2 regions of the Alishewanella sp. HH-ZS genome follow, and region 2 is predicted to be linked to the other one. Evidence: predicted binding sites of a transcription regulator. Region 2 holds the regulator's gene; the other holds the start of a gene.
What was found. The regulator FNR, encoded in region 2, switches genes on or off when oxygen is low (the NO sensors DNR and NnrR bind a similar motif). The targets are predictions, from matches to a motif close to TTGATCTAGATCAA.

Region 1: a site for FNR is predicted at 12,439-12,452, ahead of yegQ (tRNA 5-hydroxyuridine modification protein YegQ). Genes of this name have one in related genera too.

The regions. Positions count from the first base shown of each region.
Region 1 is NZ_LZEJ01000002.1:60,928-75,538, forward strand. It holds gene A9165_RS01500 (efflux RND transporter permease subunit) at 1-2,171, opposite strand, end outside; gene A9165_RS01505 (efflux RND transporter periplasmic adaptor subunit) at 2,175-3,305, opposite strand; gene A9165_RS01510 (ACP S-malonyltransferase) at 3,480-4,514, opposite strand; gene A9165_RS01515 (thiamine pyrophosphate-dependent enzyme) at 4,511-6,712, opposite strand; gene A9165_RS01520 (acyl-CoA dehydrogenase) at 6,726-7,901, opposite strand; gene A9165_RS01525 (LysR family transcriptional regulator) at 8,051-8,890, shown strand; gene A9165_RS01530 (sensor domain-containing phosphodiesterase) at 8,915-10,711, opposite strand; gene A9165_RS16550 (YfhL family 4Fe-4S dicluster ferredoxin) at 10,781-10,972, opposite strand; gene yegQ (tRNA 5-hydroxyuridine modification protein YegQ) at 10,974-12,290, opposite strand; gene A9165_RS17175 (EAL domain-containing protein) at 12,511-14,611, shown strand, end outside.
Region 2 is NZ_LZEJ01000007.1:75,518-90,128, reverse strand. It holds gene glgB (1,4-alpha-glucan branching protein GlgB) at 1-781, opposite strand, end outside; gene malQ (4-alpha-glucanotransferase) at 837-3,029, opposite strand; gene gap (type I glyceraldehyde-3-phosphate dehydrogenase) at 3,265-4,272, shown strand; gene A9165_RS04435 (D-hexose-6-phosphate mutarotase) at 4,422-5,279, shown strand; gene A9165_RS04430 (hypothetical protein) at 5,263-5,649, opposite strand; gene ccoN (cytochrome-c oxidase, cbb3-type subunit I) at 5,960-7,387, shown strand; gene ccoO (cytochrome-c oxidase, cbb3-type subunit II) at 7,398-8,006, shown strand; gene A9165_RS04415 (cbb3-type cytochrome c oxidase subunit 3) at 8,012-8,194, shown strand; gene ccoP (cytochrome-c oxidase, cbb3-type subunit III) at 8,187-9,161, shown strand; gene A9165_RS04405 (FixH family protein) at 9,231-9,719, shown strand; gene A9165_RS04400 (heavy metal translocating P-type ATPase) at 9,745-12,129, shown strand; gene ccoS (cbb3-type cytochrome oxidase assembly protein CcoS) at 12,126-12,302, shown strand; gene A9165_RS04390 (sulfite exporter TauE/SafE family protein) at 12,292-12,966, shown strand; gene fnr (fumarate/nitrate reduction transcriptional regulator Fnr) at 13,003-13,707, shown strand; gene uspE (universal stress protein UspE) at 13,814-14,611, shown strand, end outside.

The sequences.
Region 1 (14,611 bases), on a different contig from region 2:
TCCACGTCAATTTGTAACTGGGCCGCATCTTCCATACCATTTGGCCGCACCTGCATTAACGTCGGCTCTTTTGCCGCCATGCCCAATAACTGATTACGGGCATTAAGCAGCGCTTCATGGCCAAGGCCACCACGGTCCTGCAGGTACAGGTTAAAACCGGTCGCCCGCCCTAACTCTGAGATCGGTGGTAAGTTAAAGGCAAACACCTGCGCCTCTTTAATGGTGCTGAAAAAACCGTAGGCTCGCCCTATTACTGCCTGCACACTATCTTCCGGCCCACGTTCTGACCAGTCTTTTAACCGTACGAAGGCTAAACCAACGTTCTGCCCCCGGCCGGCGAAACTAAAGCCGCTGACGGTAAAGGCAGAAATAACGGCCGGATCCTGCTGATAGTGTTGGCTGATTTTGTCCATTACCGCCTCGGTGCGCTCCAGGCTGGCACCTGTAGGTAACTGCACTATGCTAAGAAAAATGCCCTGATCTTCCTCCGGCAAGAAGGAGGTAGGTAAGCGTATAAACATTACCGCCATAATGGCCACAATGGCGCCATATACCAGCATCGAGCGACCGGGCCGCTGTAACATGCCAGCCACGCCGCGCTGATAGCCTTTGTTACTGCGTTCAAAGTTGCGGTTAAACCAACCGAAGAACCCCTTACTGGGTGGTAAATGGCCGGCTTTGAGCATGGTCGCGCACAGCGCCGGGGTAAAGATCAACGCTACTAGTACCGACAGCGCCATTGCCGTCACTATGGTAATGGAGAACTGCTTATAGATAGCGCCGGTGGCGCCACCAAAGAACGCCATCGGCACGAAAACTGCCGACAATACCAGACCAATGCCAATCAATGCGCCGGTGATCTGCCCCATCGATTTACGGGTTGCTTCTTCCGGTGGCAAACCTTCTTCAGTCATTACCCGCTCAACGTTTTCCACCACCACGATTGCATCATCAACCAGCAAGCCGATGGCCAACACCATACCAAACATGGTCAGGGTATTAATCGAAAAGCCAAAGGCGGCCATCACGCCAAAGGTGCCGAGTAACACCACCGGCACTGCCAGGGTTGGGATCAGGGTCGCGCGGAAATTCTGCAGGAACAGATACATCACCAGGAATACCAGGATCACCGCTTCAATCAGGGTTTGTACCACTGAGGTAATGGAAATTTCGACAAAGGGCGTAGTGTCATACGGAATTTCGGTGACCAGGCCAGCCGGAAAGTAAGGTTTTAACTCTTCCAACCGCTGCCGCACGGCTGCTGCCGTATCAAGGGCGTTAGCGCCGGTGGCCAGCTCAATCGCAATACCGGTGGCTTCCTGACCGTTAAAACGGCCCATGACAGCGTAGTTCTCGCCACCCAGCTCAACCCGGGCCACATCACCAAGTTTCACGGTGGAGCCATCAGCATTCACCCGCAGCAGAATATCGGCAAATTCTTCGGCTGAGGTTAAGCGGGTTTGCGCCAATATTGGGGCATTAAACTGCTGACCGGGCAATGCCGGTGCACCGCCTAACTGGCCGGCAGTGACCTGATTATTTTGCACCCTCACCGCCGCCGTAACATCAGCCGGTGTCAGATTAAACTGGTTTAACTTAGCGGCATCCAGCCAAATCCGCATCGCATACTGGCTACCAAATACCGTGACATTACCGACGCCCGGGGTACGGCTGAGCGGATCCCGCACGTTAGCGACCACATAGTCGGCAATATCATCGCGGCTTAAACTGCCGTCAGCCGAGATAAAGGCCACCACCATCAAGAAGGCGCCATTGGATTTAGCGACCCGCACCCCTTGTTGCTGTACTTCCTGTGGCAGTAACGGAATAGCCTGCTGTAACTTGTTTTGTACCTGCACCTGCGCGATATCGGCGTTGGTACCGGTTTCAAAGGTCAGAGTTAAACTGATATTGCCGGACGAATCACTTTGCGCCGACATATACATCAGGTTATCTAAACCGGTCATCGACTGCTCGATGACCTGGGTCACCGCATCTTCTGCTGTTTGTGCCGAAGCACCTGGATAGCTGGCAGAAATGGTTACCGCAGGCGGCGCAATACGCGGGTATTGCTCTACCGGCAGCTGCATAATCGACAAGGCACCGGCCAGCATAATAACGATGGCGATAACCCAGGCAAAAATCGGCCGGCTAATAAAGAAATTCGCCATCTGTTACTCCTGTACCGCTACAGCATTAACCTGCGCACCCGGCTGCACTTTTTGCAGGCCGGCAACGATTACCCGTTCACCGGCGGCCAGCCCATCCTGTACTACCCAGTACTGCTGATAACTGCGGCCAAGGGTAACTTGTCTGGCTTCAACCTGTTGCTGATTATTCACCACTAATACCTGAGTTGCACCCTTAGGCAAACGCTTTACTGCCGCTTGCGGTACCAGTACCGCATTCGTCTGCCCGGCCTGTGCCAGACTGGCGCGGACAAACATGCCGGGTAATAGCAGCCCATCCGGATTGGGGAATACTGCCCTTAAGGTCACCATACCGCTGCTGGGATCGACACTAGCTTCGGAGAACTGCAATTCGCCCTGTGCCGGATATTGACTACCATCTTCCAGCTCCAGGCTTACGCTGACAATCTGCTGCCCGTGATGCTGAATTTGTCGCCGCAATTGCAGCAGTTCACTACTTGATTGCGTTAAATCAACGTAGATAGGCTCAAGTTGTCGGATAGTAGCTAATACTTCGCTCTGATTTGCCGTTAACAGCGCGCCCTCGGTGACCAGCGAGCGACCAATTTGACCGGCAATAGGCGCAGTAATGCGGGTGTAGTTCAGGTTAATCTGTGCCACCTGCCGCTGCGCTGTTGCGGCTTGCACTTCGGCCGCAGCTTGCAATAAGGTGGCGCGCGCATCATCGACATCCTGCTGACTGACCACTTGCGAAGCGAGCAGCCCCTGTAACCGTTTCAGACGCTGCTCAGCGTTGGTTGCTGCCGCCTGTGCCCGGCTTAAATTAGCCTCTGCGGTGGCAAGTGCCGCCTGATAAGGCGCCGGATCAATCTGATATAACAGTTCACCGGCAGCCACCTGCTGGCCCTCTGTAAAGTGCCGTTTTTGCAGAATACCGCTGACCTGCGGCCGGATTTCTGCCTGTCGGAAGTCGGTGGTACGGCCGGGTAATTCCGTAACTTGCGCTAATGACTGCGATTGAACCTGATAGACCCCAACCTCCGGTAACCCGGGAGCGGTTAGCGCTTGCGGAGCCGGTTCACTGCAACCAGTTAACAGGCCAATTAGGATCGCGAAAACGCTGCTGTTGCGCAGAATAACTTGAAATTGCCGCATGCTTGCCCTTGCAGATGGAAGAATTAATCAATGGTAGGTTTTACCTGCCCTGGTTTGCTTAACAATATACATACAGGCTTGTATGTTTTCAAGCGCAGAAAATCCGTGCTGCGTTTAATGGCGTTAAGTGCGGGATAAAGTGTAGCAGCGAGTCTGTTGACCCGCTGTACGACCTTAGGCCAATGAACTGACTAAGCGGCGTTGCTCCGCCAATCCCATGCTAATGACAAAGGGGGATTCTGCCTGCTGCGCCAGACTAAAATCGGCTTTGCTTTGCCAGTTGTGCCAGTTAACCGCAATCAGACTTTGTGCGACGGCGCTACCAAGGCTACTGCCAGGGCCCAGTAAGATCAGGTGATCCGGCGCAAACTCTTTTACTGCTACCTCAATAGCCTTACTAAAGTGATAGGTCTGACAGACCTGATCGCCAAGGGTATAGGCTTTTAGTGCCGCGGCCTGGGCTAAACCAGCCGGCCAAATCTGGCCGCGGCCATCAATCAGCGGGAGTTGCGGTGGGTGAAACAGTTGCTCGGCAAAGCGACTCATCGCCTGATCTGAGGCCGGTTGCATCAGGGGGCTATGAAAGGCGGCATGGCCGGGTAATAACAGCGGAAAACGCTCATCACAGGGCGGCAGGGCCTGCATCGCGGCATGCACCGCCTGCTGTGTGCCGGCCAGCACCGCATAACCGCCATACACAATCGACATAAAGAGCGCACCCTGATGTTGCCATAGCTGCTCTGCTACAGCGCGTTGCTTTGCGGCATCGGGCTGCCAGTCGCTATTAACCAGCGGATAGATAAACTGCGCCCCGGCCGCCTCGGCCGTCAGCTGCGCCATACCGGTGACCAGCTGCATCTGACTGTCACCCTGCCAGACACCGGCACAGCCAAGCGCAGTATACCAACCCATAGAATTGCCGGTTACCGCCACGATCTCCACATGTTCGCGATCAATGGCCGCAAAATCAGCGATACCACAGCTATAAATCAGCGCTGCCGCATTCTCGGCTTTTAAATGCTCGCGACTACTAAAGGCCGGCGCCTGATCCAGTGCCGTTACCGTGCTTAACCCGAGCTGCTCCCGCACCGCATCAAATTGCTTAAGCCAGCTACTGTCGGCGGCGACCTGCTTCAGATAGCCCAGCTCAGTGCGGTTATAGCTGCCACGACCGGGGCAAACGACGACGGCGGTTTTTTTACCACTCATACTAACACCTCCGCAGTGAGTAACTGCTGCATGGCAGCGCTGATTTGCGCTTTCGATGGCAGTACCTGATAGGCGGCTGCCCCCAGTGGAATAAAGCTGTCTTCAGCGGTAATACGCTGGATCTGATACAACCCGGGCCGCGCTTCATGTAGCAGTGTAAACAGCTCTTCGCTGAGTGAACCGCGCCGGCGGCATTCATCCACCAGCAGAATTTTGCGACAAGGGCCAAGCGCCTGAATAATGGCATCGATATGCAGCGGCACCAGACAGCGCAGGTCAAGTAAACGGATGTCCGCTGTTTGCTGCGGTAATTCCGCTAACGCCTGGCGACTTAAGTAATAACCATTGGCATAGCTAATGACCGCCAGCTGCTCCCCCTCACCATACACTGCCGGCTCGCCGAGCGCAGGCAACGGCTGATCTGGCTCTGGGTATTGGCAAAGCCATAAGCCATCGCCCGGGTTTAGCAGATCCCGCGTCATATAGAGCGCGATCGGCTCAAGCAGGATCACCAATCGCTTTTGCTGGTAGGCCAGCTGAACCGCCTGGCGCAGCAGCAGCACCGCATCAGCGCCGTTAGACGGACAGAGCAGAATAATGCCCGGAATGTCGCGAAACACAGCAAAGGAATTATCATTGTGAAAGTGACCACCAAAGCCGCGCTGATAGGCCAGACCCGCTATGCGGATCACCATCGCATTATGGTACTGGCCATTGGAGAAAAACGGCAGCGTTGCCGCTTCACCACGGATCTGATCCTCGGCATTATGCACATAGGCCAGAAACTGAATTTCCGGAATCGGCAAAAAGCCTTGCTGCGCCAGACCAATCGCCAGCCCGAGAATACTTTGCTCATCGAGCAGAGTATTAATCACCCTGTTGGCGCCAAATGCATGGACCAAATGCTGTGATACGCCATAAACACCGCCTTTTTTGCCGACATCTTCGCCAAATAGCAGAGTTTGTGGATATTGCGCAAAGAGATCGTGCAGCGCCCAGTTTAACAGCTTGGCTAAATGCTGGCCTTTACCCAGGTTATGCTGATCATAGGCAAACAACGCCTGTCGCACAGCTGGCAGCGGCAATGGCGGTGTCGGTAAAGCGGGATAACTCGGCGCAATCGAGGCCATTACGGCGGCAGCGCTGGTCAGTTTGGGCCGGCTACTGGCCACAGCAGCCACGCGGGCAATTTGCGCCGCCAACTGCTGCACACTTTGTAACAGCGCGGCCTGCGATAAGATACCACGACTGAGTAGCATGCCGCTGCTGGCTAATAACGGGTCCTGCTCCAGCTCGGTTTCAATTTGCTGTTTGCTGCGATAGGCCACTTCCGCATCGGCGCCGGCATGACCAAATAAGCGTACCGTCGATAGATGCAGCAGCGCCGGTGCGCGTTTGCTGCGGACATAGTGTGCGGCCGCCTTGGCGACGCGCAGTGTTTCGGCTAAATCACTGCCATCAGCAGCAAAGTAGCGCAGCTCTGGCCGCTCAGCCAGGCTTTGTTCGATCCAGCCTTGCGGTGTCGGGGTGGAAATCCCCAGGCCATTGTCTTCACAGACCAGCAAAATCGGCAGCGGCACATGCTGATAGGCCGCCCAACAGGCTGAGTTAATGGCGCCCTGTGCCGTCGAGTGGTTGGCCGAAGCATCACCAAAGCTACAAACCACTATCGCATCTTCCGGCCAGTTACCGGGCTGGCCAAGCCGCTTACTAAGATCAATGGCAAAGGCAGTGCCGACCGCTTTCGGTAATTGCGAAGCAATGGTACTGGTTTGCGGCGGAATATTCAGTGCCAGGCTACCCAGCACCTTATGCCGGCCGCCGGAGATCGGGTCTTCACTGGAAGCACAAAACGACAATAACATATCGTACAGCGGCGTACTGCCAGATAGCTGCTTGCTACGCTCAATAAAAAAGGCGCCGCTACGGTAATGTAAAAATGCCGGATCGCTCAGGCGCAGCGCAGCGGCCACCGCAGCATTAGCCTCATGGCCCGCACTGCCAATGGTATAAAAACTTTGGCCTTTGGCTTGCAGTAAGCGCGACTGTAAATCCAGCAGCCGGCTACAAAGCTGGCTGTGCCACAGCCGGTACAGATCGCTATCGCTCAGGCTGTCCGGCCAGTGTGGTGTGGGTAAGGCGCCTTGTTCGATGCGCGCCAAAAACCCCTGCAACCAGGGGTGCAAGGCTTCGGTCATGCTGGCCTCCGGCTTAGCTAAAGGCTTGCAAGCCGGTCTGGGCACGGCCCAGAATCAGCGCATGCACATCATGGGTACCTTCGTAGGTATTCACCGCCTCGAGGTTCATCACATGGCGAATAACATGGTATTCATCGGCAATGCCATTACCGCCGTGCATATCGCGGGCGATGCGGGCAATCTCCAGTGCCTTACCACAGGAATTACGTTTAATCAGCGAAATGGTCTCGGGTGGCAGCAAACCGGCATCCATTAAGCGACCAGCCTGTAAGCAGGCCAGTAAGCCAATGCTAATCTCGGTTTGCATATCGGCCAGTTTCTTTTGTACTAATTGGGTTTGCGCCAGTGGCCGGCCAAACTGGATCCGATCCAGCGTATATTGCCGCGCCGCATGCCAGCAGAACTCGGCCGCACCCAGCGCCCCCCAGGCAATGCCATAACGGGCTTTGTTCAAACAGCCAAAGGGGCCTTTCAGGCCACTGACATTGGGTAATAAAGCCTCTTCCGGCACGGCGACATTATCCATCACGATTTCACCGGTAATGGAGGCGCGCAATGAGAACTTGCCTTCAATTTTTGGTGCCGACAAACCGGCCATGCCTTTTTCCAGCACAAAGCCGCGAATTTCACCGTCCAGCTTAGCCCAAACCACAAACACATCGGCGATCGGGCTATTGGTGATCCACATCTTGCTGCCGTTAAGCAGATAACCGCCGTCAATCCGTTTGGCGGTAGTGCGCATACTGGCCGGATCGGAGCCGGCATCCGGTTCGGTTAAACCAAAGCAGCCGACCCACTCACCGGTCGCTAACTTGGGCAGATATTTCATGCGCTGTGCTTCGGTACCGTATTCATGAATGGGATGCATCACCAGCGAGGATTGCACACTCATGGCACTGCGATAACCGCTGTCCACCCGCTCCACTTCGCGCGCGACCAGGCCATAGCTGACGTAGTTAACAGCTGAGCAGCCATATTTTTCCGGTAAGGTCGCGCCAAGCAAGCCGAGTTCGCCCAGCTCATTCATAATTTCACGGTGAAAATGTTCTTCGCGGTTGGCCATTAACACCCGGGTTTGTAAGCGTTCCTGACAATACTGATGGGCGGTATCACGAATGAGCCGCTCTTCTTCGGTTAACAGTTGGGAGAATTGAAACGGATCTTGCCAATCAAATTGTGGACGCGCCATCTTACACCTCATTATGTCATGGGAAACGCCTGACATTCGCTGTAATAACCGACAGTTAACGCCAAAACGTCTTACTCTGTTGCTCACTCTACTGCGGCCTGATATAAAGTTAAAATATATTAATTCTGTAGATGCTATAGCTTTTAACTATGGATATTCGCCAACTCAAATACTTTGTTGCGGTCTATGAACAGCGCAGCATCAGCGCCGCGGCGCGCCAATGCTGTGTCGCCCAACCTTCGTTATCGGCGGCCCTGTTGCAGTTAGAGCAGGAGCTGGGAGTGAGTTTATTTCTGCGCCTGCCCAAAGGGGTTACGCCAACGGAGGAAGGCGATAAGCTGTATGGCCATGCCGGTAAGTTACTGGCGCAGCTAGCCTCGCTAAAAGCCTCGTTTCAGGCCCCGGCCGCGAAGGTGCGTTTTCGCCTCGGTTTAATTCGCGCCTTAGGCGTCGAACGAATGAGTGCGCTGCTGCGTGAGTTTAGCCAGCAGGTACCGGGGCTGGAGCTGCACCTGGTCGAGCCGGATGCGCCTTGCGACGCACGGATTATTACCCCGGCGCAGCAACAAGGGGGGGAGGTATTACAACCGATCTGGCGCGACCGCTATTTATTGGCATTGCCACCGGCCTGGCCGCTCAGCCTGCAATCGCAGCTGACGCTGGACGATTTTCAGGACCTGCCACTGATTAAACGTACGCCCTGTGATGCCTGGGATCTACTGTATCCGCAGCTAAGCCGGCGCAATATTCAGCCGGCGATCCGTGCTGATATTCAAACCATAGAGTATGCGCTGGGCCTGGTGTCGGCCGGCGTGGGGTGTGCGCTGGTACCGGATTTTGACAGCTTACTGCAGCGTAGTGATGTGGCGTTAAAACCGATTGCCGGCCTGCAGCTGGAGCGCACCATTGCCCTGGCCTATCGCAGTGACAACGCCCATCCGGCCTTGCCGGTACTGCAGCAGCTTTGTAGCCAGAGTAGTGCGCTTTAAAAATAACTTAACTTCGGTAAGGCGTTAAGCAGTGGTCTTTGCAGCAAGAGGCTTTAACCAACGCTCAGCAAACTGATCGGCCGGTACCGGTTTACCAAAATGGTAGCCCTGTGCACGGGCACAGCCGAGTTGCAACAGATAAGCCGCCTGCTCTGCCGTTTCCACCCCTTCGGCAATGGTCAGCATATCCAGACTTTTTGCCATCGCCAGAATGGTTTTTACCACCATATTATGATGGTGATCACCGGGGATATTATTGATAAAGGCTCGGTCAATCTTTAGCGTGGAGGCACGAAAACGGGTCAGATAAGCCAGCGAAGAGTAGCCAGTACCAAAATCATCAATGGCCCAGCTAAAGCCCATCGCTTCCAGCTCGGCCATTTGCCGCAGTGACTGCTCCGGATTACGCATAATCAACGATTCTGTCACTTCCAGTTCAATCTGGGTGGGCGCAATACCGCTGCTACAGACTGCAAAGTCACTGACTAATTGCTCATTATCGAGCTGGCGGGCCGAGACGTTGACCGATAACCGGCCCGGCAAACGATAGCCTTTTTGCTGCCACAGATTCAGCTGTCGGCAGGCAGTTTGCATTACCCAATTTCCCAACTCCGGCATCAGGCCACGCTCTTCGGCCAGCGGAATAAAGGTATCCGGACTGACCCAACCCCATTCATCGTCGTACCAACGGCAGAGTGCTTCTGCGCCTGACAACTGGCCGCTCGCCAAATCCAGTTGTGGTTGATAGTTTAAACTGAGCTTACCACTGCGTAGCGCCAGCATAAACTTTTCTAATACCTTTTGCCGTTCGCTAAGCGCCTGGCTCATTGAAGGCTCGAACACCTTTAAGCCACTACCACTGCTTTTTGCCTCGGCCAGTGCAATACTGGCAAAACGCAGCAATTCCGGGCCATTCAGCTCTTCGGCAGTGACCAGGGCGCAGCCCAGATTCACATTCAGCGCGAAATCTCTGCCGGCACAATGAAAGGGCCACATAAACAGCTTTTGTACCTGCCGGCACAGTTGCTCCAGCTCACGGACTGAATACACCGGGCTTAAGAGCGCAAATTGATCGGCAGAATAGCGCGCCAGGTAGCAGCTCTCTGGTAAATCATCGCGCATCCGCTTGGCGGCAGCAGTCAGGATTTCATCGCCCACTTTAAAACTAAAGAGATCGTTTAATTCCTTAAACCGGCTGATATCAATCAGCGCTATGCCCAAACCGGCTCTGTTGCCATCGACTCTCGGCCAATTTTGCAACTTTTCCAGCAAATGGGCACGATTTGGCAACTGGGTGACCGCATCACGATAGGTAAGTTTGCGAATAAAGCGCTCACTCTGGCTGCGCTCCAGCTCGGCACCGACCTGAGCTGCAGCGATACGCAATACCTCACGGCTGATATCCGGCCGCGGCAAAGCCTTGGCCGCCATAATGCTTAAGATACCCAGCTTTTGGCCACTGGTATTCAGAATAGGCATGCCAAGGTAACTTTCAACCCCCAGGTCTACCAGCAACTTATCGTCCGGAAACGCCTGACATACGCCCTGCTGATACAAACAGGGCTCGCGCTCCGGCACGGTTTCGCAGGGCGTGCCTTTCAGCGGGTAGGTGATATTATCGAGCAGTTGGCCCTGGCCCCACAGCGCTATGGTGCGGGCTTCGGTTGAGGTCGCTGAGGCTTCGGCAATCAGGCAGTATTCAACGTCAAGAATTTCGGCCAGCCGCTGTACCAAGGTGGGTAAAAAATCCGGATAGCCGCTCTGTGTTAACACATCGGCTAATTGCCGGAAAATTTCCTCGGTACTAAAGCGTGCTTGCATGGTTTGGCTAACTGCTGCCTGTTGATTACCACATATTAGACATCGCACTACACCAATGCAAGCACAGTGTTAACTGACTATTTCGATGCAATCAATCGGGCAAACTTCAATACAGGTCGGTTTGTCGTAAAACCCAACGCACTCGGTGCAGCGCGATGGTTCCACCTGATAATGCAACGGCCCCATGCTAATGGCCTCGTTTGGACACTCCGGCACACACATATCGCAATTAATGCAACTTACCTCGATAACGGCCGTCATCTCAGACAATCTCTGTTGCTAAACCGGCTGCTGCCGCACTAGTAACGGGTAGCTGTTTTAGCAACATCGCATGCTGCAATAGAACCTGTGCCGGCAGCTTTACCTTTAGCTGATAACAGGCACCGGGCGCAAGCAGCAGATCCTGATCCTGCTGATTACGCAATGCTTCAAGTCGGAACGGCTGATTGCCCCGTGGCGTCATTAAAATCAGCTGATCACCAACCGCAAATTGGTTTTTCACCTCAAGTAACGCAAAGCCCTCGCTATCTTGCTCACCAATAAACTCGCCAACCAGTAACTGCTCACCCACGCTGTGACTGGTAGCATAATTTTGCGTCTCCTGTGGCTTATGGCGACGTAAAAAGCCCTCCGTAAAACCACGATTAGCCATGCCTTGCAATTCACTTAACAGCTTGCTATCAAAAGCCTTGCCGGCCACCGCATCATCAATCGCCTTGCGATACACCTGAGCGGTACGGGCAACATAATAAGGTGACTTGGTGCGGCCCTCAATTTTCAGGGAATGCACGCCCATAGCGGTTAACGCCTGCACATGCTCAACCGCGCGTAAGTCTTTTGAGTTCAGAATATAGGTGCCATGCAGATCTTCGTCGATGGTCATCAGTTCACCGGGCCGCCCTTGCTCTTCCAGCAGCGCCGGGGTACTGATCGGCTTAAATTGCCCGACCTCATCTTCTACTGCGGCATGCACCTGATAGGGCCAGCGGCAGGAGTTAGTACAGGTGCCCTGATTCGGATCCCGCTTATTGATATAACCCGAGAGCAAACAACGCCCGGAATAGGCCATACAGAGCGCGCCATGCACAAAGACCTCCAGCTCCATTTCCGGCACTTCACGGCGGATTTCAGCAATTTCCTCGACAGATAATTCGCGTGACAGAATCACCCGCTCCACCCCCTGCGTTTGCCAGAACTTTACCGCCGCCCAGTTAACAGTATTGGCCTGCACCGATAAATGTAGCGGCTGCTCCGGAAAATGCTGCCGCAGCAAATAAATCACGCCAGGATCAGACACAATCAGCGCATCCGGCTTTAACGCCACCACCGGCTGCATATCGCGGACAAAGGTGGTCAACTTGCTATTATGTGGTGCGATATTCACGACCACATAAAAGCGCTTACCCAAGGCATGGGCTTCGTTGATCCCTGTCTCCAGCGCCGCTAAATCAAACTCATTATTGCGTACCCGCAAGCTGTAACGTGGCTGGCCGGCATAAACGGCATCGGCACCATAGGCAAAGGCCAGCCGCATTGCTTTTAAACTGCCGGCGGGTGATAAGAGTTCAGGTTTAAACATCAATAGGGTCTCAGTCAGGATCAGGGCGCCGATTTTAACCGGCTATTTTCACCTTGCATTGATCCAGCGCAAGCTTCACCAGCTGACTAAATCACTCTTTCTTCATATACTGGTCAGTCCAATCTCTGTGTTCACTTCTTAAGCAGCCTTGTTCCAGATCAATAACCCTTAAACTGATACTTTTATACTACCGCCATCTTACTGCTACATTGAGCAATCTATGTCTGAGCTGTTATTAGGTACTGAAAATACCGACGCCGAGCCGACCATCGCTGAGCTGATTAAAAAGCCCTTGCTAACCTGCCCGCCACAAACCAGCCTGCAACAAGCGGCAAAGCTGATGCGCAGCCATGGCGTCAGCTGTATTTTGGTAGAAGAGCAAGGTCAGATCACTGGCATCTGGTCCGAAGCTGACACCCGGAAACTAGACTTTGCCGGCAGCAAACCGTCAGAGATCAAGGTTGGCTCAGTGATGTCATCACCGGTGATCAGTGCCAGTGGTTTGACCCGGGTTAGCGGTGCAGCCAGTTTAATGCTGAATCATAATATCCGCCGCTTGCTGGTAGTGGACCCACAACAACGGCCGATAGGGTTACTGACGCAAAGCGATATTATCCGCCAGCAAAAAATTGAATTTTATCTGCGCTTTCGGGACGTTGGCAGCTGTGTTGACAAGGCACCGCTGCATTTGGCTGCCGCCTTGCCTTTGGCTGAAGCAGTGGCGGAAATGCGCCATCACCGCGCTGACGCCGCCATTATTTGCTTTGGCGCTGATGATTACGGGTTGGTCACTGAACGCGATTTGGTGCGTTTACTGGCAGAGAACTGTGACGTGTCATCAATAGGCGAGCTGGCCAGCCGACCACTACTAACGGTAGCGCCGGAATTGACGCTGCTGCAAGCGGTAGAACAGTTAACCGAGCATGGCATTCGTCATCTTGGCGTCACCAAAGATGACAATATTTGTGGTTTACTGTCTTTTAGTGCCATTCTGCGCAATGTTGAATATGCCTATATTGAACAGCTAAAAACGGAGCTACGCGATCGCGATAACGCACTACGTACTTCGGCCGACTATTTACGGCTGGCACATAAAGTGATTGATGCGTCGATGGACGGCATTATGATCACCGATCAGCATGGCTTTATTCAGTCGGTGAATCCCAGCTTTACTAAGCTGACCGGCTACAGCAAGGAAGAGGCAATGGGTCAAACCCCACGCTTGCTCAGCTCCGGTTTGCATACTACCGATTTTTACCGCCGCATGTGGCAGACTCTGCTCGAGCAAGGCCACTGGCAAGGTGAAATCTGGAATAAGCGTAAAAATGGCGAGCTTTATCCACAGTGGCTCAGCATTACGGCCATTCGCGCCGAAGATGGCCAGATTACGCAATATGCGTCAATTTTTAGCGATATTACCGAGCGCAAACAGCAGGAAGAAAAAATTCACCAACTGGCCTATATGGATGAGCTTACCGGCTTGGCGAACCGGCGGATGTTTTTCGATCGGCTACAACTGGCACTGGCCAATGCCCATCGCCATCAACACACGCTGGCGGTGATGTTTCTCGATTTAGATTTATTTAAACGGATTAACGATACGCTGGGGCATCTGGCCGGCGATCAGGCATTAAAAGAAGTAGCAAGGCGCTTACAGGCCACGGTGCGCGAAGGAGAATCGGTGGCGCGTATTGGTGGTGATGAATTTACTATTTTGATCCCGGAAGTCAGTTGTGTGAAATCGCTGGAGCGGCTGGCACAGCGACTGATTTCGCAGTTTGAACGGCCGGTGCAGTTGCTGGAACAAGAGTTTTTCTTAACCACCAGTATTGGCATCAGCGTTTATCCGAAAGATGGTCATAATGCCGAGCTGTTAGTCAAACATGCTGATGTTGCCATGTATCAGGCAAAAAGTGCCGGCCGTAATCAGTTTAGTTTTTATCAGGCCAGTAGCGGCTTACAAAATGAAGAAGAACTAAAACTGGAGCAAGCCCTGCGCCTGGCACTGCGTCAGCAACTGCTACAGGTCTATTATCAGCCCAAATTTGCGTTACAGAGTGGCGATATTATCGGCCTGGAAGCGCTGGTGCGCTGGCAGGATGCGGAGCTGGGGATGATTTCACCAGCGCTGTTTATTCCACTGGCGGAAAAACTTGGGCTAATTCATCAATTGGGCGAACAGGTATTACGTCAGGTTTGTCATCAACTGAGGCGCTGGGGTGAGCGGGCGCTGCCGGTGGCAGTTAATATTTCGGCATTACAGCTGGCTGAAAGCGATTTTCTGCCCCGGCTACGGGCAATTTTGCAGCAAAGTGATATCA
Region 2 (14,611 bases):
CGCGGCGCCAGGAGCCCAGATGCACTTCATAAATACTCATCGGGCTCTGATACGGATTGGGCGCAGTGCGGTTTTGCCAGGCCTGATCCTGCCACTGATACTGCTGATGATCGTAAACCAGCGAGGCATGCGACGGATATTGCTCAGCATAAAAGGCCAGTGGATCGGCTTTGTGTGGCAACAGATGACCATGCTGATCTTTAATTTCAAACTTATAGCGCACGCCGGCGGCAATTTCCGGCAGCACCAGCACGAAATGGCCACAGTCGGTGCGTTGCATCGGATGGCAACGGCCATCCCACTGGTTAAAGTCTCCGACCAGACTGACGCTGCTGGCATGAGGGGCATAGACGGCAAAACGGGTTGCCGGCAGCCGTTTGCCGGCGACATCCAACTCAATAAGCTGGGCGCCAAGCTGCCGGTACAGATTTTCCGGCTGATGCTGCACAAAGTGCACCGCATAATAGGCTTGCTCAGTAAACTGATAAGGGTCAAACAACTGGTGCTGATAGCGCCCCTGGGTAACCTGTAACCGATAGGGCACCGCCTTACGCTTAGTTGGCAACTCCAGTACAAATAAGCCGGGACAACGGCTATCAGGCGTTAACTCACCTAACAGTTTATTGGTTTTGCTATCGAAAGCACTGACCGCACTGGCATGCGGCAGATAGCAGCGCAGCAACAGGCCACGCGCTTTCCCGTCCTGCATTCGCGGCTGCCAACCTAAAAAGCCAAACGGCTGATTTAAACGGGCTTCGGTTAACAGCTGTGCAGTCATGATTCTGTCCTTAATATAATGTCTGTGAGTTACCTGAACGGGCCTTACGGCGGCTTATTTATTGGCGTCGCAGCGCCGTTAATTGCTGCAATAAGGCGGCAATATGCGGCTCTTGTGTCCACTGCTCCAGCGGCTGACTCAATTTGCGCCGCCAGTTTGGATATTCATTACTGGTACCAGGCACATTCACCGGCTGGGTCATTTCCAGCCAGTCTTCAATTTGCAGGCATAACAGCTGCTGGGCGCCGGCGGCCAGATGCTGCTGCATAGCGAAATTCAAAGTGCGGTCCATAGCAAGCTGATCGACACTGCGCGGGTAATCAGCCGGTAAGCGGCCATGACCGTGCAGCGAATCTAAAATACGCTGTTTATTGGCATGGCGCTGCTGATAGAGTTGCTGCAGTTGCCCTTCGTCGCGATACAAGCCCAGTTGCTGGCCCAGTTTTAAGTCTTCACAATGCCAGAAACCAATTAAGGTTGGCAAATCGTGGGTACTTAAGGTCGCCATCGCCTGCAGCGGATAATGTGCCGGCGAAATATAGCCGCCATCCGGCGCGGTTTCAAAGAAGAAGACCCGGTAGGAATAGATACCGAATTGCTGCAGTAACTCGCGGATGCCCTCTGGTACGGTGCCCAGATCCTCGCCAATAACCACCACCTGCTGACGCTGACTTTCCAGCGCCAGAATGCCCAGCAGATCCATAATAGGATAATAAACATAGGCACCGGAGCCGGCATTAGCCGCCGTTTTTGGTACCCACCATAGCCGCAGCAGCGCCATCACATGGTCAATCCGCAGCGCACCGGCATGCTGCATATTGGCACGCAACAGCTCAATAAAGGGTTGATAGCCCTGCTGGTACAGCTGAAACGGCTTCATCGGCGGCAAACCCCAGTTTTGGCCGGTCGGCCCCAGTGGATCCGGCGGCGCACCGACACTGGCGTCACGGCAATACAGCTCAGGATTACCCCAGATCTCGGTGGAGGCCTCGCTGACGCCAACCGCTAAATCACGATACAAACCTAATAACATGCCCTGCGCTGTTGCCAGTTGCTGGGCCTCTGCCAGCTGCTGCTGCGCCAGGAATTGCAGATAAACGTAAAAATCCAGCTCAGCTGCGTGCTCAGCAGCAAATTGCTGGACGGCGTCGCTGTCCGGATCTCGGTATTGCTCTGGCCAGTTTGGCCAGCCCCAGTATTGGCTGTCTTGCTGATACAGCCAGGCATGCAGCGCATCATATAGCGCCAGCTGCGCTAAACTGTTGCCGCCAGCGGCTTTAAAGGCATCAAAGGCGGCAGCCAGTTCGGGCTGCGACGCTTTGTTGTCGATAAACCACTGATAACACAGCTTTAATGCTGGCAGCTTTAGCGCCATCACGGCCGGGTAATCGACCCAGTCCTGCTGCTGCGCTGCGACTATTGCCTGTTGTACCGCCGGCTGCTTTAGATGCGCCTGTAGCGCGGCGTTTTCGTTAAAGCCAGGTGTGGCGGTCACATCAAGATAAATAATATTGAGCCAGCGCCGCGACGACGGACTATAAGGGCTGGCGTTTTCCGGCAGTGCCGGATATAGAGCATGGATCGGGTTTAAACCGATAAAGTCAGCACCCTGAGCCGACAGATACTGGATCAGCGCTTTTAAATCGCTAAAATCACCGATCCCCCAGTTGCGCTCCGAGCGCAGTGCATAAAGCTGGATCGCGCTACCCCACTGTTTGCGCTGGCTAAACTCTGCCGGTTGATAACAATGGCCGGGGCTGATAATCAGTTGCTGGTTGACCAGTAAATCGGTACCACTGCAGCGCAGCTCCAACTGATGGTAACCGGCTGTTAATGGGTAGGCGATATGATGCAGATACTGCTGATACTCTTCGCCATCTAACACCACCACCTGTGTCAGCTCGCCATCTACCGGCAGCAGTGGCCACTGCTGTATTGCGCCCTGCTCAGTAGTCAGCGTCAAGGTAAAATCGGTATTCGCCAGCGCCAGTGGCACCATCACCTCCAGCTGCCAGCCGTGCTCATCTTGCTGCTGCACCGATACCGGCGCGATCAGTTGTTGCCAGTAATCCAGTTGCCGCTGTAACAGCTCCTGCCGGCAGGCGGCTTCATCCTGCACCGGATAGCCCATGGCACTGAGCAGCGCTAACTGATCCGGCTCGTTGACCTGACACGGCTGCCCCCAGGCATCATTAAAGGTGGTTTCAATGCCGTTAAAGGCAATCAGTTCGGCGAGTAAGGCGGCGTCCATTGGAAATCCTTAATTAAATGTGCCTAAAATAGAACCTGCATTATATTGATGCGACTCAGCAGTCTATTGTAAGGAGCAGTTTGCAGCTTGTCATGGCCATTTATGTCATTAAATTACAAAATCAGCAACAAAAATGCTTTTAAGCTTGAAAATTGCCACGAATAATGTAATTTTACTACAAAATGCCTGGTGAATACGTTTTCAAACAGTTTAACACTTTAACAGCGGGGTTCTTATGACTATTCGTGTTGCGATTAATGGTTTTGGCCGGATTGGCCGTAACGTGCTGCGGGCACTGTATGAAAGCAGCAAAAGCTATGACATTAAGATCGTAGCCATCAACGATCTCGGCGATGCGGCGATTAACGCCCACCTGTTAAAGTACGACACCGCGCACGGTATTTTTGCTGCTAACGTCAGCCACGATGACAAAGCCATCTATGTTAACAATGACGAAATCCGCACCCTCAGCGTGCGTAATCCGGCCGAGCTGCCGTGGGCCGAGCTGAAAGTCGATGTGGTACTGGAATGTACCGGCCTGTTCACCGATCGTAAAACCGCGGGCGCCCATTTAACGGCCGGTGCGAAAAAAGTCATCATCTCGGCACCGGGTAAAGATGTCGATGCCACTGTGGTCTACGGCGTGAACCATCAGATCCTGACGCCGGAGATGAACATTATCTCTAATGCGTCCTGCACCACCAACTGTCTGGCGCCGGTTGCCAAGCCTCTGTATGAAGCCTTGGGTATTGAATCCGGTTTGATGACCACCATCCACGCCTACACTAACGATCAGCGCTTAAGTGATGTTTATCATACTGATGTGCGCCGGGCCCGCGCCGCGGCAATGTCGATGATCCCGACCAAGACCGGCGCCGCTGCTGCTGTCGGTTTGGTGGTACCTGAGCTAAAAGGCAAATTTGATGGCCTGGCCGTACGGGTGCCAACGATTAACGTATCTTTAGTCGACCTGACCTTTATTGCTGGCCGCGATACTACGGCGGAAGAAGTGAACGAGATTATCCGTAAAGCTGCCAGCAGCGGCCCAATGAGCGAAGTGCTGGCGGTGAACGATCTGCCGCTGGTATCAATCGACTTTAACCACAACCCAATGTCGTCGGTATTTGATGCCACTGAAACCCGGGTACTGGGCCGGCTGGTCAAAGTGATGAGCTGGTACGATAATGAGTGGGGCTTTAGTAACCGTATGCTGGACAATACAGTAGAATTAATGAAATTCTAATTGTCTCTTCCCATCACTACAGCCAGCTTTTGCTGGCTGTATGCGTTTTGGGCTAGTGGATTTAGTCCGTGATAACAAAACTTACAACGTAAGCCATGGCCTGTCAGGAATAACCATTAAGCAAAATTGATCAAGCAGAAGGAATTAAGATGTCGCAGACACTATCGCAAATCAGTACTCAGACCGGCTTTGCCCATTTAACTGACCTGCCCTGCCTGAAATTAGTCTGTGGCGAAGCTTCGGCCGTGATCTCGCTGTATGGCGCTCAGTTGTTATCCTATCAGCCAGCGCCCGGACGCGAGCTGCTGTGGCTATCCCCGAAAGCGGTCTGGCAACAGCAACAAGCGATCCGCGGCGGCGTGCCGGTATGTTGGCCCTGGTTTGGCCCGGCGGGCAAGCCGTTTAATACCACCGCGGCTAAGCTGCCCAACCATGGTTTAGTACGTAACCGACTGTGGCGTCAGGTGCAGGTTGAGCCGTCGGCACAGCACGCTTTGGTTAAGTTAAGCATCGATGTTGCTGATATCCCGACACTGCATAACAGCGTGACGTTAAACCTGACGCTGAAGCTGACCGAGGAGGCTCTGACTTTACAGCTGGACTGTGCCGAGCCGATGCTGCAACAAGCTGCGTTACACAGCTATTTTGCCGTGCCCTCCCTGTCAGACACCAGTGTAAGTCCTCTACCCGGCGCCTATCTGGATAAAACGCTGGGCGGCGAGTGGGTAGAAAGCACTGCGCCGGTTCGCTTTGAGCGGGAAATTGATCGGGTTTATCCGCAGCCTGCAGCAGAGCTGCTGTTACAAAGCGGCGCACAGCAGCTAAACATCAGCCAACAGGGCCAGGATGCCACTGTGGTCTGGAATCCGTGGCAGGAACGCAGCAAAGCGCTGCCGGATTTAGCGGAAAACAGTTATCAGCAGTTTGTTTGTGTTGAAACCGCAAAACTGGATTTAGACCAACCAGCAGCCTTACGACTGAGTCAACGTCTTACCAGCTTGACGTAAAATCGATCAGCTGCAGTTGCTGCTGACCGCTTGCGGTTGCCATCGTCAGCGTCAACTGCCAGCGCATTTGCGGATCGGTGCAGGCGCCGAGCAAAAGCTCGGCTTGCCAGATTATGCCCTCTGTGTCGCTGACCTTACGCCAGTGTAACGGGATCCGCCCCATATACATCGAAATGCCGCGAATTTCACCACTAAGTTGCTGAATATCAAGGTTTGTTTTCACCGTTAGCGTCAGCGGGCTTTCTACCGGTATTGTTGCCGGACTGATTTGTACACTCAGGTCAGCAGTTTGCAGCAGGGTCAGCTGGCTGTTATCATTAGCAGCGGGTGTACAAGCCTGCAGTACAAATAAAAAAATGAAACATAACACTAACTTCGCTGCAAACTTCATCTCAGGGTAATGCCTGCTAAACTCGTAGAAGTGGCTATCTTAGCGCTAACAACAGGCAAAAAACCAGCAACAGGCCTAATTGCCTGAAAATTGAACAGCAACTTTGTTCTACATCATAAAATAGGCGGCTTCGCCTATCTTTTATGGGGTAAAGGCCTTATCATTCGGGCCAAATAAAGTGGGTACAACCAACTGTATCAGCTCTTGCAGCGGACGTAGCCACTTATAATAAGAAGGGCCACCCTCAGGTGGTATTTTAGTAACCAGCAAAACTGCAGCGGAACTCAACATGAGCCAGACCAAACCGTTAAATGTTGAATACAACTATAGCGTTGTCCGCCTCTTTGCCATCACTACCGTTCTTTGGGGTATTGTTGGCATGGTGGTGGGTGTGTTAATTGCAGCCCAGTTATACTGGCCGGCGCTTAACTTTGATACACCTTGGCTGACCTACAGCCGTCTTCGTCCTCTTCATACCAACGCGGTGATCTTCGCCTTTGGTACCAGTGCTTTATTCGCCACCTGTTACTATGTGGTGCAGCGTACCTGTCAGGTACGATTGTTCGCGGAAAAGCTGGCCATGTTTACTTTCTGGGGCTGGCAAGCTGTTATTGTGGCTGCGGCCATTACGCTGCCGATGGGTCTGAGCCAAAGTAAAGAATACGCGGAACTGGAATGGCCAATTGATATTCTGATTACCATCGTTTGGGTCAGCTTTGCTATCGTGTTCTTCGGCACCCTGATTAAGCGTAAAACCAGCCATATCTACGTGGCAAACTGGTTCTATGGTGGCTTTATTATCACTGTTGCCGCGCTGCATATCGTCAACAGCATGGTTATCCCGCTGCATTTAGGTAAGTCTTATTCGATCTATGCCGGTGCCGTCGATGCGATGGTCCAGTGGTGGTATGGTCATAACGCCGTAGGCTTCCTGTTAACTGCAGGTTTCCTGGGTATGATGTATTACTTCGTACCAAAACAAGCAGGTCGTCCGGTCTACTCTTACCGTTTATCGATCGTCCACTTCTGGGCGCTGATTGCGCTGTATATCTGGGCGGGTCCACACCACCTGCACTACACTGCCCTGCCTGACTGGACTCAGTCCTTGGGTATGGTGATGTCAGTGGTGCTGTTCGTACCAAGCTGGGGCGGTATGATCAACGGTATTATGACGCTGTCAGGCGCCTGGCATAAGCTGAAAACCGATCCAATCTTACGTTTCCTGATTGTGTCACTGTCTTTCTATGGTATGTCGACCTTCGAAGGTCCGATGATGGCCATCAAGTCAGTGAATGCACTGTCACACTACACTGACTGGACCGTAGGTCACGTGCACTCAGGTGCGCTGGGCTGGGTTGCCATGATCTCTATCGGTGCCATGTATCACCTGATCCCGGCCGTATACAACAAAGACGGCATGTATAGCTTAAAACTGATCAACACCCACTTCTGGCTGCACACCATCGGTGTGGTGCTGTACATCGTAGCAATGTGGATCAGCGGTATTATGCAAGGCATGATGTGGCGCGCAGTTAACACGGACGGTACTTTGACTTACAGCTTTGTACAAAGCCTGGAAGCCTCAATGCCGTTCTATCTGATGCGCTTTATTGGTGGTGTTTTTGTCGTCGCCGGTATGTTGCTGATGGCTTACAACGTCTACAAGACAGTAAGCAGTAAAACACCAGCAGCCCAACCTGCTGCAGCAGCCGCCTAAGGAGAGCGAAATGTCAAAAAATCATCACGAAAAAGTCGAAAAAAGCGTTGGTTTACTGGGCATTTTCACCATTATCGCCATCAGCTTTGGTACCTTAGTGCAAATCACCCCGCTGATGTTTCTGGATGAAACCACCCAGCCGGTCGATGGCCTGAAACCTTACACTGCCCTGCAGATGGAAGGCCGGGATATTTTTATCCGTGAAGGTTGTACCAACTGTCACAGTCAGATGATCCGTCCGTTCCGTGCCGAAGTGGAGCGTTATGGCCACTATTCGGTTGCCGGTGAGAGCGTATGGGAACACCCGTTCCTGTGGGGTTCGAAGCGTACTGGTCCTGACCTGGCTCGGGTGGGCGGTCGCTATAGCGATGACTGGCACCATGCGCACCTGATGGATCCCCGTTCAGTTGTACCCCAATCCAATATGCCGGCCTATCCTTGGTTAGACCGTAATATTCTGGATGGTAAATATACGGCCCGTAAGCTGGAAATCTTCCGTGGCTTTGGTGTGCCTTATACCGACGAAGATATCGCCGGTGCTGCAGACGCAGTGAAAGGTAAAACCGAAATGGAAGCCCTGATTGCCTATCTGCAATCACTGGGCACAGCCCTGAAGTAAGCGCTATGGAATTTGCAACAGTTCACAGCATTTTGACCGTGATCCTATTCGTTGGCTTTGTTGCCTTTGTTATCTGGGCTTACAGCAAGAAGCGTAAGCCAGATTTTGATGAGGCCGCTAACCTGGTGTTTGACGACGAACCGGATTCAGAAAAACAACATTCAAAACGGGAGAAGGAGCATGAGTAGCTTCTGGAATCTTTGGATTTGGGTACTGACTATCCCAGTATTAGTACTTTGTGTAGTGCTGCTGGTGTGGAACCTGAAAAACTATGTCGGTGTGCCGGAAGACGAAACCACCGATCATGAAGTGGATGGCTTAAAAGAACTGAATAACCCCCTGCCAAAGTGGTGGACCTATATGTTCTTCGCCACCCTGATTTGGTCGGTATTCTATCTGGCTGCCTATCCGGGTCTGGGTAACTATAAGGGTTTCCTGAACTGGACCAGCTCTAACCAGGGAATTAAATCTCTGGAAGAGTCACGCCAGGCGGTGGAATTAGCCCGCGCTGAAGGCCGCCATGTGCAGCTGGATGTGGAAAATGCCCGTGCCGATGAGGTATTTGGCCCGGTATTCCAGGCGTTCGCCAAACGTGATGTGCTGGACCTAGCCTATGATACCGAAGCCCTGAAAATCGGTCAGCGCTTGTTCCTGCAGAACTGTGCCCTGTGTCATGGCTCCGATGCCCGCGGTCAGCGTGGCTATCCGAACCTGACCGATAATGACTGGTTATATGGCGGCACACCGGAGAAAATTAAAGAAACTCTGCTGTACGGTCGTAAAGCAGCCATGCCAGGTTGGGAAGCTGCGCTGGGCGATCAGGGTATCCGCGAGATGACGGCCTATGTGCTGCAACTGTCTGGCCGTGCGGTAAATGAAAAAGACGCCGAAGCCGGTAAAGCCAAGTTTGGTATGTGTGCCGCCTGTCACGGTGTCGATGGTCGCGGTAGCGTGGCGCATAATCTGCCGTTTGGCGCGCCAAACCTGACCAATAATATCTGGTTATACGGTGGCTCTGCCAGGGATATCGAAGAAACGCTGCGTCACGGCCGTTTTGGTGTGATGCCAGCCTTTAAAGAGACTCTGGGAGAAGATAAGGTACATATCCTGACGGCCTACGTCTATCGTCTGGCGAATCCGGAAGACCTGCGCTGACACTAAGCCTGGCATTCTGTTAGAATCTAAGCCCCGTTCCGGGGCTTAGTTTTATAAAAGAGGTAACTGATGCAACTGGACACCAAACCCTGGTATAAACAACTCTGGCCCTGGATCCTGATTGCCATTCCGGTGATTACGGCATTAAAAGCTGTGCACACCATAGTAGTGATGCAACAGCATAAACCGGAAGTGGTGATCGACGATTATTATGCGGCGGGCAGAAGTATAAATCTGCAACTGGCCAAATATCGCGAAGCTGCCCTGCGGAATCTGGACGCGCATATACTGGTAGCAGGTAACCGTGCTGTGGTGCGTTTTGCCGAAAATGCCGTCTTAGGTGACAAGATCCACCTTGATTTTTACCATCCGACTCTCGGAGCGCAGGATTTTGCTGTCGACGCTGAACGTAGTGGCGAATTGCTGTACGTAGCAACCCTGCCGCTGACACCGAATGGCCGCTGGCGCCTGACCGTCTCAGATGACTCTAATGAATGGCGCTTAAAAGCCAATCTAACCCTGCCGGCAGAGCAGGAAATTAAACTCGGTTATAACTAACCTTAAGTACGAAGGAATAGGCGTCTTGGGCGACCTGAAATGTTTTCACTGCCATGAGCCGGTACTCACCGGTGACCGTTTTACCCTGCAGATTGATGGCACAGCGCAGCCCTTTTGTTGCGCTGGTTGTCAGGCTGTGGCCGATACCATTATCCAGAATGGTTTAGCCGATTATTACCGCTTTCGTACTGAGTCAGCGACTAAGGTTGCGGCCATGCCGGCGCAACTGGCGGCAGAGCTGGAAAACTTTGATCAGCCCGAGGTGCTGGCCGATATCAGCCGGCAGCAGGGCGAGCTGACCGAGCTGGAATTGTCCATCTCCGGCATGAGCTGCGCCGCCTGTGCCTGGTTAATTGAAAAGCAGCTAAAAAAACAGCCGCAGATCGCCAGCGTGACGATTAATTCCTCCACCCAGCGCGCCTTATTGCGCTGGGATAGTAAGGCGTTGCCACTAAGCCAGGTCTTAAGCCGCATCGCCGCCCTTGGTTATCAGGCCAGCCCCTTTGTCGCCGATCAGGAAGAACAAACCTTTAAGCAGGAACTGAACCGCTACCTGAAACGACTGGCGGTGTCTGGTATTCTGACCATGCAGGTGATGATGCTGGCCTTTGGCCTGTATTTTGGTGAGTTCACCGGCATTGAAAAATCGCACGAAGGCTACCTACGCTGGATCAGTTTGTTATTAACGCTACCGGTGTTGTTGTATGCCGGTAAGCCCTTTACGGTTAGCGCCTGGCGCAGCATTAAGGCCCGGCAGATGAATATGGATGTGCCGGTCAGCCTGGCGCTGTGGTATACCTATCTGGCGTCATCCTATGCCACCGTCTTTCATACCGGTGAAGTCTATTTTGAATCAGTCTGTATGTTTATTTTCCTGCTGCAACTGGGCAAGTTTTTTGAATACCGGGCCCGGGCACAGGCGCGCGAAGCCACCAGCAACTTGCTGAAAATTATGCCGGTAACCGCCACCCAGCTCACTGCTAACGGGCCGCAAGCGACGTCGGCGCGGCGCCTGCAACCGGGTGATCGGATCCTGGTAAAGGCCGGTGAAACCCTGCCCGCTGATGGTCTGGTACTGGAAGGTCAAAGCTCGGTTGACGAATCGATGCTGACCGGTGAATACCGGCCGATCAGCAAAATGCCCGGTGAGCAGGTGTTGGCCGGCAGTATTAATCACGATGGCTTACTGACCATTCAGGTGACTGAAGTGCTGGCACACTCCCGGCTGGGACAAATCATCCAGCTGCAACAACAAACCCTGAGTCAAAAGCCCAAACTGGTCGAGAAAACCGATCAGTTGGCAAAGTACTTCGTCGAGCGTTTACTGGTAATTGCCGTGCTGACTTTCGGCCTCTGGTATTTCTGGTGGAATCCGGATCGCGCGTTTTGGGTGACGCTCTCGGTGTTGGTGGCAACCTGCCCTTGTGCCCTTAGCCTGGCGACGCCGACCGCCATTACCTGTGCCCTCGCCCGCCTCAACCGCCAGGGCATACTGATCAAAAACGCTCAGGCGTTAGAAGCCTTGCCACAGATCACCCATATTGTACTGGACAAAACCGGCACCCTGACCGAAGGTAAGTTTAGTGTCGAAAGCGTCGAGATGCTAAGCACGGCTTACACTGAGCAACAGGCACTGAATCTGATTGCAAATCTGGAACGTTACTCCGAACACCCGATAGCCCGAGCCTTTGCGCCCTATCAGACAGCTGCCGAAGAGCTGCAACAGGTAACGGTCAGTGTCGGTGCCGGGATCAGCGGGTACTGGCAACAACAAGCGGTGCGGGTCGGCAGTGCCAGTTTTTGTCAGCTAAGCCGCACTGTCAGCGGCGCCATGGTCTATCTGACGATTAACCAGCAGCCGATAGCTGCTGTGACCCTGAGTGACAGAGTACGGCCGGAAGTTCCGGCGCTGCTGGCCAGTTTACAACAACAGGGCTATCAATTGGGGATGTTAACCGGCGACAGCTCATCACAGGCCGAGCAACTGGCCAGCGAATTACAGCTTAACTTTATGCATAAAGGCTGTACGCCAGAACAAAAAGTGACGCATATCCAGCAGCTGATTAGCGAAGGCAAGCAGGTACTGATGCTGGGCGATGGCATTAACGACAGCCCGGGCTTTAACGCTGCCCATATTTCGGTTGCGGTGCACTCAGGCGCCGATCTGTCTAAAAATCAGGCTGATGTGGTGTTATTAAAACCCGATGTGAGTCTGTTAGCCGCATTGCTCAAAGGTGGCAAAACCACCGCCAGCGTGATAAGGCAAAATCTCGGATGGTCTGTCGGTTATAATTTGATTATTATTCCGCTGGCCGTAGCTGGTTTTGTCTCGCCCTATATTGCAGTGATCGGTATGTCGTTCAGCTCGTTATTGGTGGTATCGAATTCATTGAGGTTACTAAAGAAATGAGCATCATTTACGTACTTATCCCGATAGCCATCTTCTTTGTCGCAATGGGGATCTGGATTTTCTTCTGGGCGGTGCGCTCGAAACAGTTTGAAGATCTGGAAAAAGAAGGGCTGAGCATCCTGTTTGACGAGGACGATAAGCCAAAACCATCCGCGAACAAAGATGAGCCCTGATTATCTGGCCGCGCTGCTGATCGGCCTGCTGGGCAGCAGTCACTGTCTGGTAATGTGCGGCGGCATTGCCAGTGCCTTGCAACTTAGCGTGCCGGCTGAGCGCCGCCACTCAGGTTATACTTACCCTCTGCTTCTCAGTGCCGGCCGCTTAACCACCTACAGCCTGTTTGGTGCCCTGGTCGGCTACTTTGGTCTGACCGCAATGCAGCTGGCTGGCGCCTCCATGCTCTGGTTACGCTTGCTGGCAGGCGTCTTACTGGTTGCTATGGCACTCTATATCGCCCGGCTCTGGTTTGGCCTGACGCAGTTGGAACGACTTGGTCAAAAGCTCTGGCAGCGCGTCCAGCCCTATACCAAGGCGCTGTTACCACTTGACTCAGCGACGAAAGCCTATCGGTATGGCCTGCTGTGGGGCTTTTTGCCCTGCGGTCTGGTCTATTCGACCCTTAGCTGGAGTCTGGCCAGCGGCAGCCCTTTTCATGGTGCCCTGCTGATGCTGAGCTTTGGCTTGGGCACCTTGCCGGCGATCCTGGCCGTTGGTGGCGCCGCACAGCTACTGCGCCAGCTGAAAAGCGCCTTGTGGTTTCGCTATAGCACCGCCGCTATACTGGCTATCTACGGCATTTATACGATATGGCTTGCTTTGCAGAGGTTAGTTTTTTAAGCTAGCTACTATATTAGGGAATTCAGGGTTTATTCGATGCAACGCTCGGCGATTAATTGTCAGGATTGTGGTTTTAGTCAGTTGTGCCTGCCGTTTTCACTCAACGATCAGGAAATGACCAAGCTGGATGACATTATTCAGCGCAAACGACCGTTACATAAAGGCGATATCCTGTTTGAAAGCGGCACCGCCCTGAAAGCACTGTATGCGGTACGCACCGGTTCCTTTAAAACCTTTACCCTGACCGAGCAAGGTGAGCAGCAAATTACCGGCTTCCATTTACCCGGCGATATTATCGGTTTTGATGCGATTAATACCCAGCAGCATATGAGCTACGCCGAAGCGCTGGAAACCGGCATGATTTGCGAGATCCCCTTTAACAACCTGGAAATGTTACTGGACCAGCTACCCAAGTTACGGCAGCAGATGATGCGGCTGATGAGTCAGGATATCCAGGCTGATCAGCAGATGTTGTTGCTGTTAAACCGCAAAACTGCCGAACAAAAACTGGCCACCTTTTTAAACCATCTGGCCTCGCGCTACGGTAACCGTGGTTTTTCCTCCAAAGCCTTCCGCCTGACCATGACCCGCAGTGATATCGGCAATTACCTGGGTTTAACCGTTGAAACCATTAGCAGGCTGCTGAGTAAATTACATAAAGATCAGATCATCGAAGTGGATGGCAAACTGATAACCATTTTAGATGCCCCTGCCTTAAGTAACCTCGCCGGTCAGTGTTAATCGGTATTTTGTTGATTTAACACAAAGGCCAGCCTACCAACTCCGGTTATGTTGACTACACTTAATCTAACAGATTGCGTGCATCAACCTGGTAACCGGAGTCATTATGTCGATTTATAACAATGTTTTAGTGGTATTAGATCCCACGACTGAACAACAGAAAGCCCTCGACCGCGCCCTGGAGCTAAGCCGCAAACAAGGCGGTAAACTGACCGCGTTTTTATCGGTATACGAATTCTCCTATGAGATGACCACCATGCTATCCGGTGACGAACGCGAAGCAATGAAGCAGGCGGTGATTAAAGATCGCGAAATCTGGGTCAGTGGCTTACTGCAGCAGGCTCAGGCGCAAGGACTGGAGATCAGTATTCAGGTGGTCTGGCATAACAGACCGTTCGAAGCCGTCGTCAAAGCTGTGCTGGAGCATAACTTTGATCTGGTGATCAAAGGCACCCATGACCACGATGTGCTGAAATCGATGATTTTCACCCCAACTGACTGGCATATTTTGCGCAAATGCCCCTGCCCGGTGCTGCTGGTAAAAGAGCATGCCTGGCCGGCGCAAGGTAATATTATCGCCGCTGTTAATGCCGGCAGTGAGCAGGAGCATCATAAATCCCTGAATAACAGGGTGATTGATAAAGCTAAACAAATGGCTGCCATGCTAAATGCCAGGGTGCATCTGGTGAATGCCTACCCCGGTACTCCGGTTAATATCGCCATCGAGATCCCGGAATTTAATCCGCAGGAATATAACAGCACCATGCAGCGACATCATAAGGATGCCGTGAAGCAACTGGCAGCCGAACATCAGATCCCGGCAGAGCAATGTCATGTGCTGGAAGGGATGCCGGAAGATGTGATCCCGAAATTGGCACGGCAGCTTGATGCCGAGATGGTATTA